3 regions of the Paenibacillus suaedae genome follow, and region 1 is predicted to be linked to each of the others. Evidence: predicted binding sites of a transcription regulator. Region 1 holds the regulator's gene; each other region holds the start of a gene.
What was found. The regulator LexA, encoded in region 1, represses DNA repair genes until DNA is damaged. The targets are predictions, from matches to a motif close to CGAACATATGTTCG.

Region 2: a site for LexA is predicted at 2,568-2,581, ahead of RQP50_RS04995 (DNA polymerase IV). Genes of this name have one in related genera too.
Region 3: a site for LexA is predicted at 1,901-1,914, ahead of recA (recombinase RecA). Genes of this name have one in related genera too.

Annotation. Positions count from the first base shown of each region.
Region 1 covers NZ_JAVYAA010000003.1:42,150-46,420, forward strand. The annotation lists gene RQP50_RS13865 (LysE family translocator) at 1-213, shown strand, start outside; gene RQP50_RS13870 (DUF817 domain-containing protein) at 273-1,091, opposite strand; gene lexA (transcriptional repressor LexA) at 1,489-2,118, opposite strand; gene RQP50_RS13880 (LysM peptidoglycan-binding domain-containing protein) at 2,396-2,758, shown strand; gene RQP50_RS13885 (DUF896 domain-containing protein) at 2,938-3,153, shown strand; gene RQP50_RS13890 (hypothetical protein) at 3,218-3,748, shown strand; gene RQP50_RS13895 (HAD family hydrolase) at 3,805-4,271, shown strand, end outside.
Region 2 covers NZ_JAVYAA010000001.1:1,117,520-1,121,790, reverse strand. The annotation lists gene RQP50_RS05005 (CHASE2 domain-containing protein) at 1-552, opposite strand, end outside; gene RQP50_RS05000 (ferredoxin) at 816-1,049, opposite strand; gene RQP50_RS04995 (DNA polymerase IV) at 1,165-2,472, opposite strand; gene cimA (citramalate synthase) at 2,762-4,271, shown strand, end outside.
Region 3 covers NZ_JAVYAA010000002.1:618,823-623,093, reverse strand. The annotation lists gene pgsA (CDP-diacylglycerol--glycerol-3-phosphate 3-phosphatidyltransferase) at 1-340, shown strand, start outside; gene RQP50_RS10530 (competence/damage-inducible protein A) at 468-1,736, shown strand; gene recA (recombinase RecA) at 1,989-3,047, shown strand; gene RQP50_RS10520 (regulatory protein RecX) at 3,118-3,798, shown strand; gene rny (ribonuclease Y) at 4,102-4,271, shown strand, end outside.

The DNA.
Region 1 (4,271 bases):
ACACAACCGGCAAAATTTCTAATCGTAGGTGCAGGAATATTAGCTGGTATCCTCCTCCATGATGTTGGGTTGCTTGCCATTGTGGCTGTCACGAGAAGAGTAATGAGCCGAACTATGATTAAGCGGATGTCTATTATCGCAGGACTGATTTTATTTGGGTTCGCGGGGTATTTCTTATATGAGTTTATAGTAGCAATTCAAGGAATACCGTAACAAAACCTAGAGCTGTTAGGGCTCTAGGTTTTTTGCTTTTGTATTTAAAAGGTTGTGTTTTACTTCTGAAATGTCGACTCATTGAAGCGAGTATGACTATTTCTCTTGAAGTGTCCTCCTTTTACATGCTTCAGATGGGCGACGATCATGAAGGAAACGATGACAAGCAAAAACCATGAGCTGAATTTTCCCCACTTTACGAGATTCCAGCCGTTCGTCTGATGTGGATAATACCATGCGCCCAAGAAAGTCCCGATGTTTTCAGCCACCCATATAAAAAATCCGATTAAGACGAACGACAGAACAATCGGCATTCTTCGTGTCACGCCTAATACGGTATATTCCACGTAGGTTCTAAAGAAGATGACGAATAGCAAAATCATCAAAACCCAACGCAAATCGTAAATGAAGTGATGAGTCATGAAGTTGAAGTAAATCGCCGCACCTAGCGGAATCGTTAACCAAGCAGAAGGGTATCGATTTACCTTGACCTGCAGTCGTCGCCACGCTTGACATAAGTAACTTGCCACACTTGCGTACATAAATCCGCTATATAGAGGAACACCCAGTATTTTAGACCACCCGTCTTCCGGATAGCCCCATGATCCCATATGGATTTTAAATATTTCAAGTGCAAGACCGATGAAATGGAACATACAGATTACTTTACATTCATCCATTGTTTCTATCCCAAACCGGATCATTAGAACCTGCGCCAAGATACAAACAAGCAATAGGAAATCATAGCGATGCATGAATGGAATGTCAATGACCTTCGTGAGTGCCAACATCGCGAAAATATAAGCGGGGAACAAGCAGGACATTGCCTGGTGCCAGCCAAAACTGAGGAATGATTTTAGTTTGAAAAAGTTATTCATAGTTATCTCCTACCTTGTGTTCGTGAAAATGAATTTTGAACAGTTATACGAGGTGTATCATTAGGTATTATCCTATTCAAATACATGCTTTTAGTCAATAAAAAATTATTGTTATACAATAAATATTTATTGCTAAAGTTGATGTGTGTATATATTCGATGTGGTATAAATCTCTCGAACGATTAGGGTTCATAAGAGTGAACAGTGGTGAGGTTGTTTCGGTGAAGATAAGGAGAGAAAGTCGAATTTTATGAATAGAAAAGAGCGTTAATTTTAACTGCTTCTTTTCTAGTTGAGATTGTTCAGGTACTGTTCAGTAAATGATATGAAATAATGAGAAAGCAAAATGCCTCGCTCCCTTCATGAAAAGAAGAGAACGAGGCATCAATGTAATGTCTTAATGAAAATCACGGAACAAACCAATAACTTTGCCCAGAATCGTTACATGCTGTAAGCGAATCGGTTCATAGGTTGGATTCTCAGGCTGCAAGCGGATATGATCCTTCTCACGATAGAAAGTCTTAACCGTTGCTTCATCTTCTTCAGTCATGGCTACCACGATATCACCGTTGTTCGCTGTCTGCTGCTGACGTACGATGACAAAGTCGCCATTATGTATACCAGCTTCAATCATGCTATTACCCATGACCGACAACATGAATACATTCTCGTCATCTCCCACCATATGCATAGGAAGAGGGAAGTAATCTTCAATATTCTCTGTTGCGGTAATTGGCTCGCCTGCAGTTACTTTCCCAACGACCGGCACGCGTGCGAAGGAGCGAGAGAAGTCTGTTGAACGTTCAGATTGATCATGGCTAAGCAGTTCAATAGCACGAGGCTTCGTAGGGTCACGTCGAATGAATCCCTTCTTCTCGAGTCGATCAAGATGACCGTGAACAGTGGAACTGGATGCTAGACCAACGGCTTCGCCTATTTCACGAACAGAAGGCGGATAACCTTTAGCTCGAACTTCATCACGTATAAAATCAAGGATAGCTTGTTGACGACTTGATATTTTAGACAAGGGTATCAACTCCAATGAATACTCTTTTGACAAAATTATACCACAGAACCTCCGTTCGTACAAACATAAGTTCTAAAGATTCTGAAGAAAAAGATTGTGAGAAGTTCGAAAATTACGAGAGAGAAACAAGAGAAAGTTAAATGAGGCTAAATGCTTATTTTTCGATAATATAAAAAGGGGAACGAACGTTCTGAAAAAAATATTGACTCAAACGTGTGTTCGTGTTAGATTACATTATACAAGATAACAGAACAAGTGTTTGGGAGATGAGTCATTTATGATGTATACAACATATCGTTCAATCTATAAGGTGTCGACAACAGCTTCACAACCTATTCAGAAGAAGCGTTTGTTTCCTTTACGTGTTCGATTCATCATGAGCCTGATTGTATTGTTGTTCATTACTTGTGGAAGCATTGTTCAAGCGCTTGGCATGGATGATAGCCAAACGGAAATTGTAAATGGAGCTGCTGTGGAGCGCGTACTTGTTCAGCCAGGAGATACACTCTGGGGGATTGCATCCTCTTATAAGTCAGAACATACGGATACGCGTCAGTTTATATATGAAATCGTGGAGATGAATCAATTGAAAGGTGATATCTTACCGGCAGGAGAAGTATTGCTCGTTCCGATCCGATGAGTCGGGGTCATTGTCGAATTTACGGTTGAGAAGCTTTACATTCCTATACATAAGAGCAGACGGTTGGAGGCCCGAAGAGGCCTCTTTTTTGCGATATAAAAGCTTTCTTGCTGCTTGCTTGACAAGCTGTTACCTCCATGTCAAAGTAGAACATATGCTTACACACATGGAGGTTCCTGATGAATATCGACAAGCTTATTGCACGAATTAATGAATTGGCCCGCAAACATAAGACAGTGGGGCTGAGCGATGAGGAAATGGAAGAACGCGCGAAACTGCGCGAGGAATATTTGGTTCTATTCCGCAAGCAGGTACGCAATCAATTAGACACTATTCGCTATGTAGAAGATGAAGAAGGAACAGATAACTCTGGATCGAACGGGATCGTTCATTAAATGAACCTTCATCGATAACGATGGATTCACATTATTCGTTTACTATACAGGGGGTTGCGAATTCATGTCTCGCAGTTGGGAACGTAAAGTCCGTCAAAATAGTGAAAAGTTAAACAAACAGCGAATGAAGCAAGGCAAGCCGACGTTCGCTGCTGGCAAGCCTGCGCACGAAGAGTTTAAAGGACGCAGCTTCATTATGCCAATCGCTTTAATCGCCTTCGCCATTATGTATGGATTGTTGGGCGGTATCATTACGGACAATCAATATCCAACTCTATATTGGATCACAATCGTGTGTTACGTCGGATTGGGGATTATATTATTCCTGAGAAGACCATTTCTTCGTGTTGGAGCAGGTGAGGTATCTACGATTCGCTGGAATCGTCTCCGTACTCTGTCTGCAAAGGACATGAAGAAAATTGCGATCCAACCTGGTTATGTTGTTATTGAACACACGGGGAAAGGTGCGAATTGGATTTTCTCGCGAGTGCTGAATCGTTATGATACGAATGCAATGGGGGAACGTCTTCGTTCCTTCGCAAATCAACATAAGATTGAATTCGAAGATACATCGAAGAAAGACTCGAAAAAATAGAGAAATCCGATATAGAGGATTCGTTATCATTGTCGCTGTGATGGGAGAGATGAAACTTGGCTATTCGTGCTGTACTGTTCGACCTGGATGATACTTTGTTATGGGATGAGCGTTGTGTTGAGGAAGCTTTTGCTGCAACTTGTAAATACGCGCAAGATAAGACTGGGGTCAATGCAGAACAATTGGAAGCATTCGTTCGCCATGCTGCTCGTGAATTGTATGCCTCTTATGAGACTTATCCTTTCACACAGAATATTGGGATTAATCCCTTTGAAGCGCTGTGGGGGAGATTCGCAGAGGGAGAACATCCTGAATTTCGATTGTTGGAACAGCTTGCGCCGATGTATCGACAATCTGCATGGACACAAGGTCTTCAAGCCGCTGGTCAACCTAATGATGCATTAGGTGCCGAGCTGGCGGAGCGATTTATGAGTGAACGTCGTTCTCGCTCGTATGTGTACGATGAGACTTATGAGGTGCTGCGACAATTGATTGCGCAATATCCACTATTGTTGTTAACGAA
Region 2 (4,271 bases), on a different contig from region 1:
TCCCCGCTCATCCGGAATGCCAAGACAGATTTTTCGGATAACACCATCTCCATCAGGCAATACATTCACATGTCCAAGCTGACTTTCACCAATTTGAATGGAGGATGGAGGCCGTTCCACACTTTCCGCCCGAAGGGAATCCGCATGTTCCTGTAAGGGAAGAAGGGATACTTGCACGGGTAAATAAATGGTTGGGTATGTATTCAATTGCTCAGATAAGGTTCGGTCGTCCCTCTCATTCTGGGAAGGATCTAGCATAAGTATATCGATGATGACCGCTCTAGCTCCAGCCTTCATCAGCTTCGCGCTTAATTCAGCATAATGGGATCGTGGCCATGGGAAAGAGCCCATCTGTGCCAAGGAAGGCTCGTCAATCGTAATCATCTTAATTCGATCATCTGGTTGGCGTTCTTCAATACTCTTCGTACGCAAGGCATCACGAAATGCCTGCTCTGCCATATGAAACACGCCGCCTGTCCCATTACTATACCCATATACCGTAACCATCGTCAGTATCATAACAACCAATGACGGGACGGCAAATTTTTTCATTTCGATATCACCTGCTTCATTTGAAGGCATGAACCCATATATTGAGAATTACAGTTTGATATACTCTGCTATATTTAATCTATCATATTGTATGAGCGTATACGATGATATGGGCAATTTCAAGTTGAATTTTGTCGAATTTTGCGAATTTTCGCTTTGACGCAGTAATTAGATGGGGTGAGCAGATATAATAAAATCCCCGCGGGAGGCGCGGGGATCGTGTAGGTATTCTCTCTCTATGTGAGTATACAGCTTGCAGTAGGTTAGTTAAATGGTGCGTCCGCAATCTTAATAGAATCTGTTGGGCAGCCATCTGCAGCATCTTGCAGATCGTCGAACAGATCGTCAGGGATAGCGGTTACCCCTTGGTTGTTATCACCTTCATAAATAACTTCTGCGATACCTTCATCGTCGTAGTCGTAAATGTCAGGTGCAGTAGCTCCACATGCGCCACAAGCGATGCATGTGTCTTTATCAACCCAAGTATATTTTGCCATTGGTTAGTTCCCTCCTGTAATGTTACAGATCTTCTTGGTTCCTCCGTTATCAATATAATACAAACAAGCTTGGAATTCAAACGATTTCCAACTTTTTTAAATGATTTGGAAATTATTATTCGTCCCCTGATTCATGCAGCGTATCCGTCTGGAGTGAAGTCCCTCGTACACGATGGTTGCGAAGCAATGAGGATGGATCATCCCCTATCATTCCTAACGTAACAATCGCATTCTCTCCATATTTATCTCGAATCCGATCCATCGTCTCTATCAATTGCTCCCGCTTCGGCTGCCGCTCGAAGTCGAACAGATCCAACTGAACGGCTGCCTCTTGCTTCGGTACTAGATTTTGACCTGTAATCCCCAGCAGTCGAATAGGGCTGCCTGAAGTCCAATGTCGTTCATAGAGCTTCCATGCTTCATCCAACAAGATGTCCGCATCATCTGTCGGCCCTTGAAGCGTGCTCGACCTCGTAATCGTCTTCATCTCCGGATTACGAATCGTAAGCTGCACCGTTTGCGCCATCAACTTCTGCTTCCTGATCCGACGAGCAACTTGATCAGCCAAGTTCAGCAGAACCCTTCTTACTTCTTCCTTCGATTCCACATCCCTAGGCAAAGTGGTCGTATGACCGATCGATTTGCTCTGTTCGCGTTCCGCCTTCACCTGCCCGTCGTCCAAACCATGTGCCGCCTGCTTCATCCAATGTCCCTGTATGCCAAATAAAGAAACAAGTCTCCCCTCATCAGCATGGGCAAGCTCTCCGATGGTTCGTATTCCTGCCCGTGACAGCTTATCTGCAGTCTTCCGCCCAATGCCGAACAACTCCCCGCATGGCCTGTGCCACAATTGCTGAGGTACATCTCGGATTCGAAGGATCGTTATGCCGTTTGGCTTCTTCATATCAGAGGCCATCTTCGCCAGCAGCTTATTAGGCGCGACACCTATAGAGCAGGGCAAATTTAATTCTTCCCGGATTCGCGTCTGAAGTTCGTTCGCGATATCGAGCGGTGTTCCGAATATTTTGGATCCAGTAATATCCATATAACACTCATCAATCGATACCACTTCCACCAGTGGGGTATAGCTGCGCGCAATGTCTATAAAGGCTCTCGAGTACTTCCGATATAAATAAAAATCTGGACGAATGACAATCAAGTGAGGACATAGCCGCATCGCCTGCTTCACATGCATTCCTGTTCGAATACCAAGCTTACGGGCTGCATAAGAACAAGTAACAATGATCCCCTTGCGCAATTCCATACTTCCTGCAACCGCTGTTGGCTTCCCCAGATACTTCTCCGGCTCCTCTGCGGCATGTACAGAGCAATAGAAAGCATTCATATCGAGATGCAGAATGACGCGACCCTTGGTCGGATAATATTGTTGTATGTTATCACGCGAGGTTTCGTTCTCGTTCATACACTGTCCTCCTTCCTAACATATTAATGATACCTCTCATCCATAATTTAATTGTAAAATTTATACATCTTCGTTAATCGATCAATTCATCTATTCGAACAATTGTTCTTCCTAATTCCTAAGCTTACCGATATCTCTGATCGGTTGCAAGCCTCTTTCAAGACTCCCGTTGGAAAAAAAACAGTGATTCATTTATGAAAATACGTCTATACAAGCAAAAAAGCAGTGCTATAATAGGGAAATAGTTATTTCCATATTCATCCTTGCAAAACTGAAGGAGGTTCCGAGAATGTCGAAAGTCATTTCTATTTTTGACACTACACTTCGCGACGGCACCCAAGGCGAAGGGATTAGCTTGTCTGCAGACGATAAGATCAAGATCGCGCGCAAACTTGATGCGCTTGGCGTCACATACATTGAAGGCGGCATTCCAGGCAGCAATGGCAAGGATATTGAATTTTTCAAACGAGTAGCGGCATATTCATGGAATGCGAAGCTAACCGCATTCGGCAGCACTCGCCGCAAAGACTCAATGGCCGAACAGGATTCGAACCTTAATCGGATAATCGAAGCGAACGTTCCTGCCGCAACGCTTGTCGGGAAGTCATGGGACTTCCACGTACACACTGCGCTGCAAACTACGCTGGATGAGAACCTAGCTATGATCTATGATTCCATCGCCTATCTGAAGCGAGCAGGGCTTGAAGTCATGTTGGATGCTGAGCACTTCTTCGACGGATACAAGAACAATACAGAATATGCGCTTGCTGTACTATGCAAGGCGCAAGAAGCCGGAGTTGATTGGGTCGTTATGTGCGATACGAATGGCGGAACGCTTCCTGGCGAGATCGGCAGTATTATTCGTGACGTATACAATCACGTCCATGTGAAACTCGGCATTCATACTCATAATGATTGTGAGCTTGCTGTCGCGAACACACTTGCTGCGGTAGAGGCGGGTGTTACCCAAGTGCAGGGCACCATTAACGGATATGGCGAGAGATGCGGCAATGCTAATTTGTGCTCGATCATCCCAACACTTCAATTGAAGATGGGCTATTCTTGTGTTAACGCAGAGCAACTACAATCGTTGACGCCTGCTGCACGCTATATCAGCGAAATTGCCAACGTCACGATGCCTGTGAATCAGCCTTATGTCGGCAATGCAGCCTTCGCCCACAAGGGTGGAATCCACGTGTCCGCGATTATGAAGGATGCCCGTACCTACGAGCATATCGTGCCTGAGCTGGTTGGCAACAAGCAGCGAATTCTCGTCTCAGAACTAGCAGGTCAGAGCAATGTACTATCCAAAGCACAACAATTGGGCTATGAGCTTGACCCTACGAAGCCTGAAACGAGGGCCATTATGGAGAAAATCAAGGAGCTTGAGCATCAGGGATATCAATTCGAAGGTGCTGACGCTTCGTTGGAGCTGTTGTTGCGCCAGGCTACAGGTCAAGCTGAAGATCCATTTACATTCGAATCTTTCAAAATACTAGTTGAAAAATCTTCATTACGCTCCGTTGTATCGGAAGCGATTGTGAAGCTGCAAATTGATGACGAGTCGATCTACATGGCTGCAGAAGGCAACGGTCCTGTGAACGCTCTCGACAGCGCATTGCGCAAAGCACTGAGCCGTCACTACCCTTCCATCGCCGACATGCACCTCACCGATTACAAGGTTAGGGTGCTCGATGAGAATAATACGACGGCTGCCAAGGTACGCGTGCTTATCGAATCAACAGACTCGCGCAATACATGGAGTACGGTTGGCGTCTCTAGCAACGTCATCGAAGCGA
Region 3 (4,271 bases), on a different contig from region 1:
AGACAAGCTGCTCGTAGCGGCGGTTCTTATCTCACTTGTTGAGATGCAAAAATGTGATGCGTGGATTGCGGTTGTTATTATTAGCCGTGAATTTGCGGTTACTGGCCTAAGGCAAGTTGCCTTGCTCGAAGGAACTGTTGTTGCTGCAAGCAAGTGGGGGAAATGGAAAACAGCAACCCAAATTACGGCGATTGCAGCGATGCTGCTGAACAATTTCCCATTTGCGTTCGTTCATTTCCGGTTTGACATCTTGGCGACTTGGGTCGCTGCGTTAATTACCGTATACTCGGGAATTGACTACTTTGTAAAAAATAAAAATGTGCTTCACCTTTCGGATTGATAACGGAAGCTGATAGGTCAATAGGTGCTTTTTCCATAGTTCCGGCTCTCCGGGCAGGAAGGGGCACCTATTCGCATGTATAGACTAGTAAAATGCTTGATAACGACTTATAGGGATGGTGGTTGGCATGAAAGCAGAGATCATTGCAGTTGGGACAGAACTGCTGCTGGGACAAATCGTCAATACGAATGCGCAATATATTTCGCAGCGACTGGCAGTGGTTGGTGTAGATGTGTTCTATCATACGGTTGTTGGGGATAATGCTGTGCGGATTCGACAATGTATTGAAACGGCATGCAAGCGTTCCGATCTGCTTATCTTCACGGGTGGTCTAGGACCGACGATGGATGATCTGACGAAGGATGTGCTAGCGGAGATGTTGGGCCGCAAGATGACCTATGATGAGCCCGCAATGACCAAGATGACCGAGATGTTTGCGGGGCGCGGCATACAAATGGTCGAAAGCAATAAGCGTCAGGCGAATGTGATAGACGGCGCTGATGTGCTGAAGAACTCGACTGGGCTTGCTGTAGGAAATGCCCTGCGGCATGATGGTACTACATATGTACTGCTTCCTGGACCACCTCGTGAAATGAAGCCGATGCTCGATGATGAGGCGATTCCGTGGTTGAAGAGACAGCAGCTCATTGATCAATCTTCATTATATACACGGATGCTGAAATTCGCAGGCATCGGTGAATCTGGGCTTGAGAATGCTCTTCTAGATCTCATTGAACAGCAGACGGACACAACGATTGCCACCTATGCTAAGGAAGGCGAGGTTCTCGTTCGATTAGCCGTCAAAGGGACAGATCAGCACGAGGCAGATGTGAAGCTTGATCAGGTTGAACGGGAAATTCACAACCGATTGGGGATGCATTTATATGCTGCCAAGGATGTATCTTTGCCAGAGGTGTTGGTGGAGCAGTTATCGCAGCTTGGCCTGACCTTGGCCGCAGCAGAGAGCTGTACGGGCGGGATGTTCGCGGACATGATCACAGCTGTTCCGGGAAGCTCGCAAGTATTTGCGGGCGGGGCGGTAACCTATTCGAATGAGATGAAAGAGCGCATTCTAGGCGTGCCTCATGAACTGCTCGAGGGTGAAAATGCGCCTGGTGCGGTCAGTGAGCCAACAGCCAAGGCAATGGCTGAAGGGATGCGTGATATTGCAGATACGGATTTCACGGTTGCCATAACAGGCGTAGCAGGACCAGCTCACTCCGAGCGGAAGCCTGTAGGCCTCGTTTATATTGCGATTGCGGAGAAGGGCCGGGAAATCGTAGTGGAGGAGCTTCGTTTGAACGGAGATCGAGAAGGAATCCGCCGCCGTACTGTATATGCTATTATGTATCGATTGTGGAGAAGGCTGCAGGATCGAACTGTACATATCCATTAACAAATGTTGACAAATGTAGTGGTGGAGGATACAATCGAATCATAAGATACGGAAGAACCGTAACGAAGTGTATATACACGCTTTGTTGCGGTTTTTTTTGTTGTCGCATCAGATGTTGGTATGTGGATAATGTGTAAATAAAAGTAATAAACGTTCGTAAAAAACGAATGTATGTTCGAAAAAATGCTTGGCAAACTGAATAAAACACGTTATGATGTATATATCAAACGAATCAGTGAAGGAAGTGAGTTTGTGTCAGATCGTCGCGCTGCGTTAGAAATGGCTTTGCGTCAAATTGAGAAACAATTCGGTAAAGGTTCGATCATGAAACTTGGCGAATCCAATCACATGCAAGTGGAGATTGTGCCAAGTGGATCGCTTGCATTAGATATAGCTCTAGGAATCGGTGGTTTGCCGAGAGGTCGTATTATTGAAGTATATGGACCGGAATCTTCCGGTAAGACAACGGTTGCACTTCATGCGATCGCAGAAGTACAGAAGACAGGTGGACAAGCTGCATTTATTGATGCGGAGCACGCATTGGATCCAGCATATGCGAACAAGCTTGGCGTTAATATCGATGAGCTCCTGTTATCCCAACCGGACACAGGGGAGCAGGCGCTTGAAATCGCGGAAGCATTGGTACGAAGTGGTGCAGTAGACATTATCGTTATTGACTCTGTTGCTGCACTTGTGCCGAAAGCGGAGATTGAAGGCGAGATGGGTGATTCCCATGTCGGCCTGCAAGCACGTCTAATGTCGCAGGCTTTGCGTAAATTGTCTGGTGCAATCAGCAAGTCGAAGACGATTGCGATCTTCATTAACCAGCTTCGCGAGAAGGTTGGCGTTATGTTCGGTAACCCTGAGACGACTCCTGGTGGCCGTGCCTTGAAGTTCTATTCCAGCGTTCGTCTTGATGTGCGTCGTGTTGAGACCATTAAGCAAGGTACGGACATGATTGGTAACCGCACTCGGATTAAGGTCGTTAAGAATAAGGTTGCGCCTCCATTCAAACAGGCGGACATCGATATTATGTATGGTGAAGGTATTTCTCGTGAGGGAAGCATCGTCGATATTGGTACAGAGATGGATATCGTGCAGAAGAGCGGTGCATGGTACTCCTTCGAAGGTGAGCGTCTGGGTCAAGGCCGCGAGAATGCCAAGCAATTCTTGAAGGAACATTCGGAGATTGCCCTTACAATCGAAAATCAAATTCGTGCAGCAAGCAATCTGACTACAACAATCCCTGATAAGGGTGTCAGTGAAGATGACGATGATGCATTTGAATTGGAATTAGGTGACGACGAATAATTTGTTGTTAGCTCAAGCACCTTCGCGTTAAGCGAAGGTGCTTCTATGTATTTGTATGGAGGAGAGTCGTTTGAAGGATAGCGAACGCATCGTAACGATTACTCGTGTAGAGCGAATCGAGAGGCAGGCAGGCCGTTATAAGATTCATTTCGATGGAGCGGAACCGCTAGAAGTGCATGAAGATGTGATGGTAAAGTTTCGGTTATTGAAAGGTACTGAGTTGTCTCTGGACTCGCTCACGGAGATATTGCGCGCAGACGAAGGGAATAAGGCCTACGTGCAGGCGATCAAGTATTTGCAACGCAAACCACGTACTCGCATTGAACTCGCCCGTAACCTAGCTCAGAAGGGCTATGAGGATGGGATTGTGCAAGAGGTGCTTGATCGTCTGGAACGTGAGTGGCTTGTCGATGATAAATCATATGCGATGCAATGGGCGCATCAGCGCTTGAATCGACATATGAAGGGGCGCCGATGGATTCAGCATGAGCTGAAGCAGAAGGGAGTACAAGAGCGGCATATTGAGACAGCTCTTCATTCGATAGACCCAGATGAAGAGTGGAACAGTGCATTGTCCGCAGCTCGCAAAAAATGGCGGCAGACAAAGGGAGAGCTGCATCTGCGCAAGCAGAAGGTCGCCGCATTCCTTGCACGTAGAGGCTATCCAATGGATATGGCTAGGCGCGCAGCTTACACTGCAGCAGATGAGCGCAGTGAAGAAGAGGAAGTTTCCCCCGACATCGAGGAATAATAAAATGACCACTCACGTCATTTGCTTGACAATATCTTTTCTTGAATAATAAAATGAACATGTATCTTTATTTTCACGAGATCAATCTCCTCTTCCAGAGATTGATTTCTAATGATTCATTTCGCCAATTTACTGATTTCCGATTGTCGCCTCAAGGCGACGCCCGTGTATGCGCAATGCATACACATAAGCTGGCGTATTCGCGCCAGTCCATTGAGTTAATTGATGAATAGGGAAACTTGAAAACCACAAATGTAACCTGTCCCAAGCAGTGCTTGGAGGAACCAACGGGGAGGTGAGGCAATGAACGTTCAACTTTGGCTCGCGATCGTTCTCGTTGTGGCCGCATTGTTCTTGGGGTTTGGAATCGGATACCTGATTCGCAAATCGCTTGCCGAAGCGAAGATAACGAGTGCTGAACACGCCGCGGAACAAATTATGGATGGCGCACGCAAGGAAGCTGAAGCACTGAA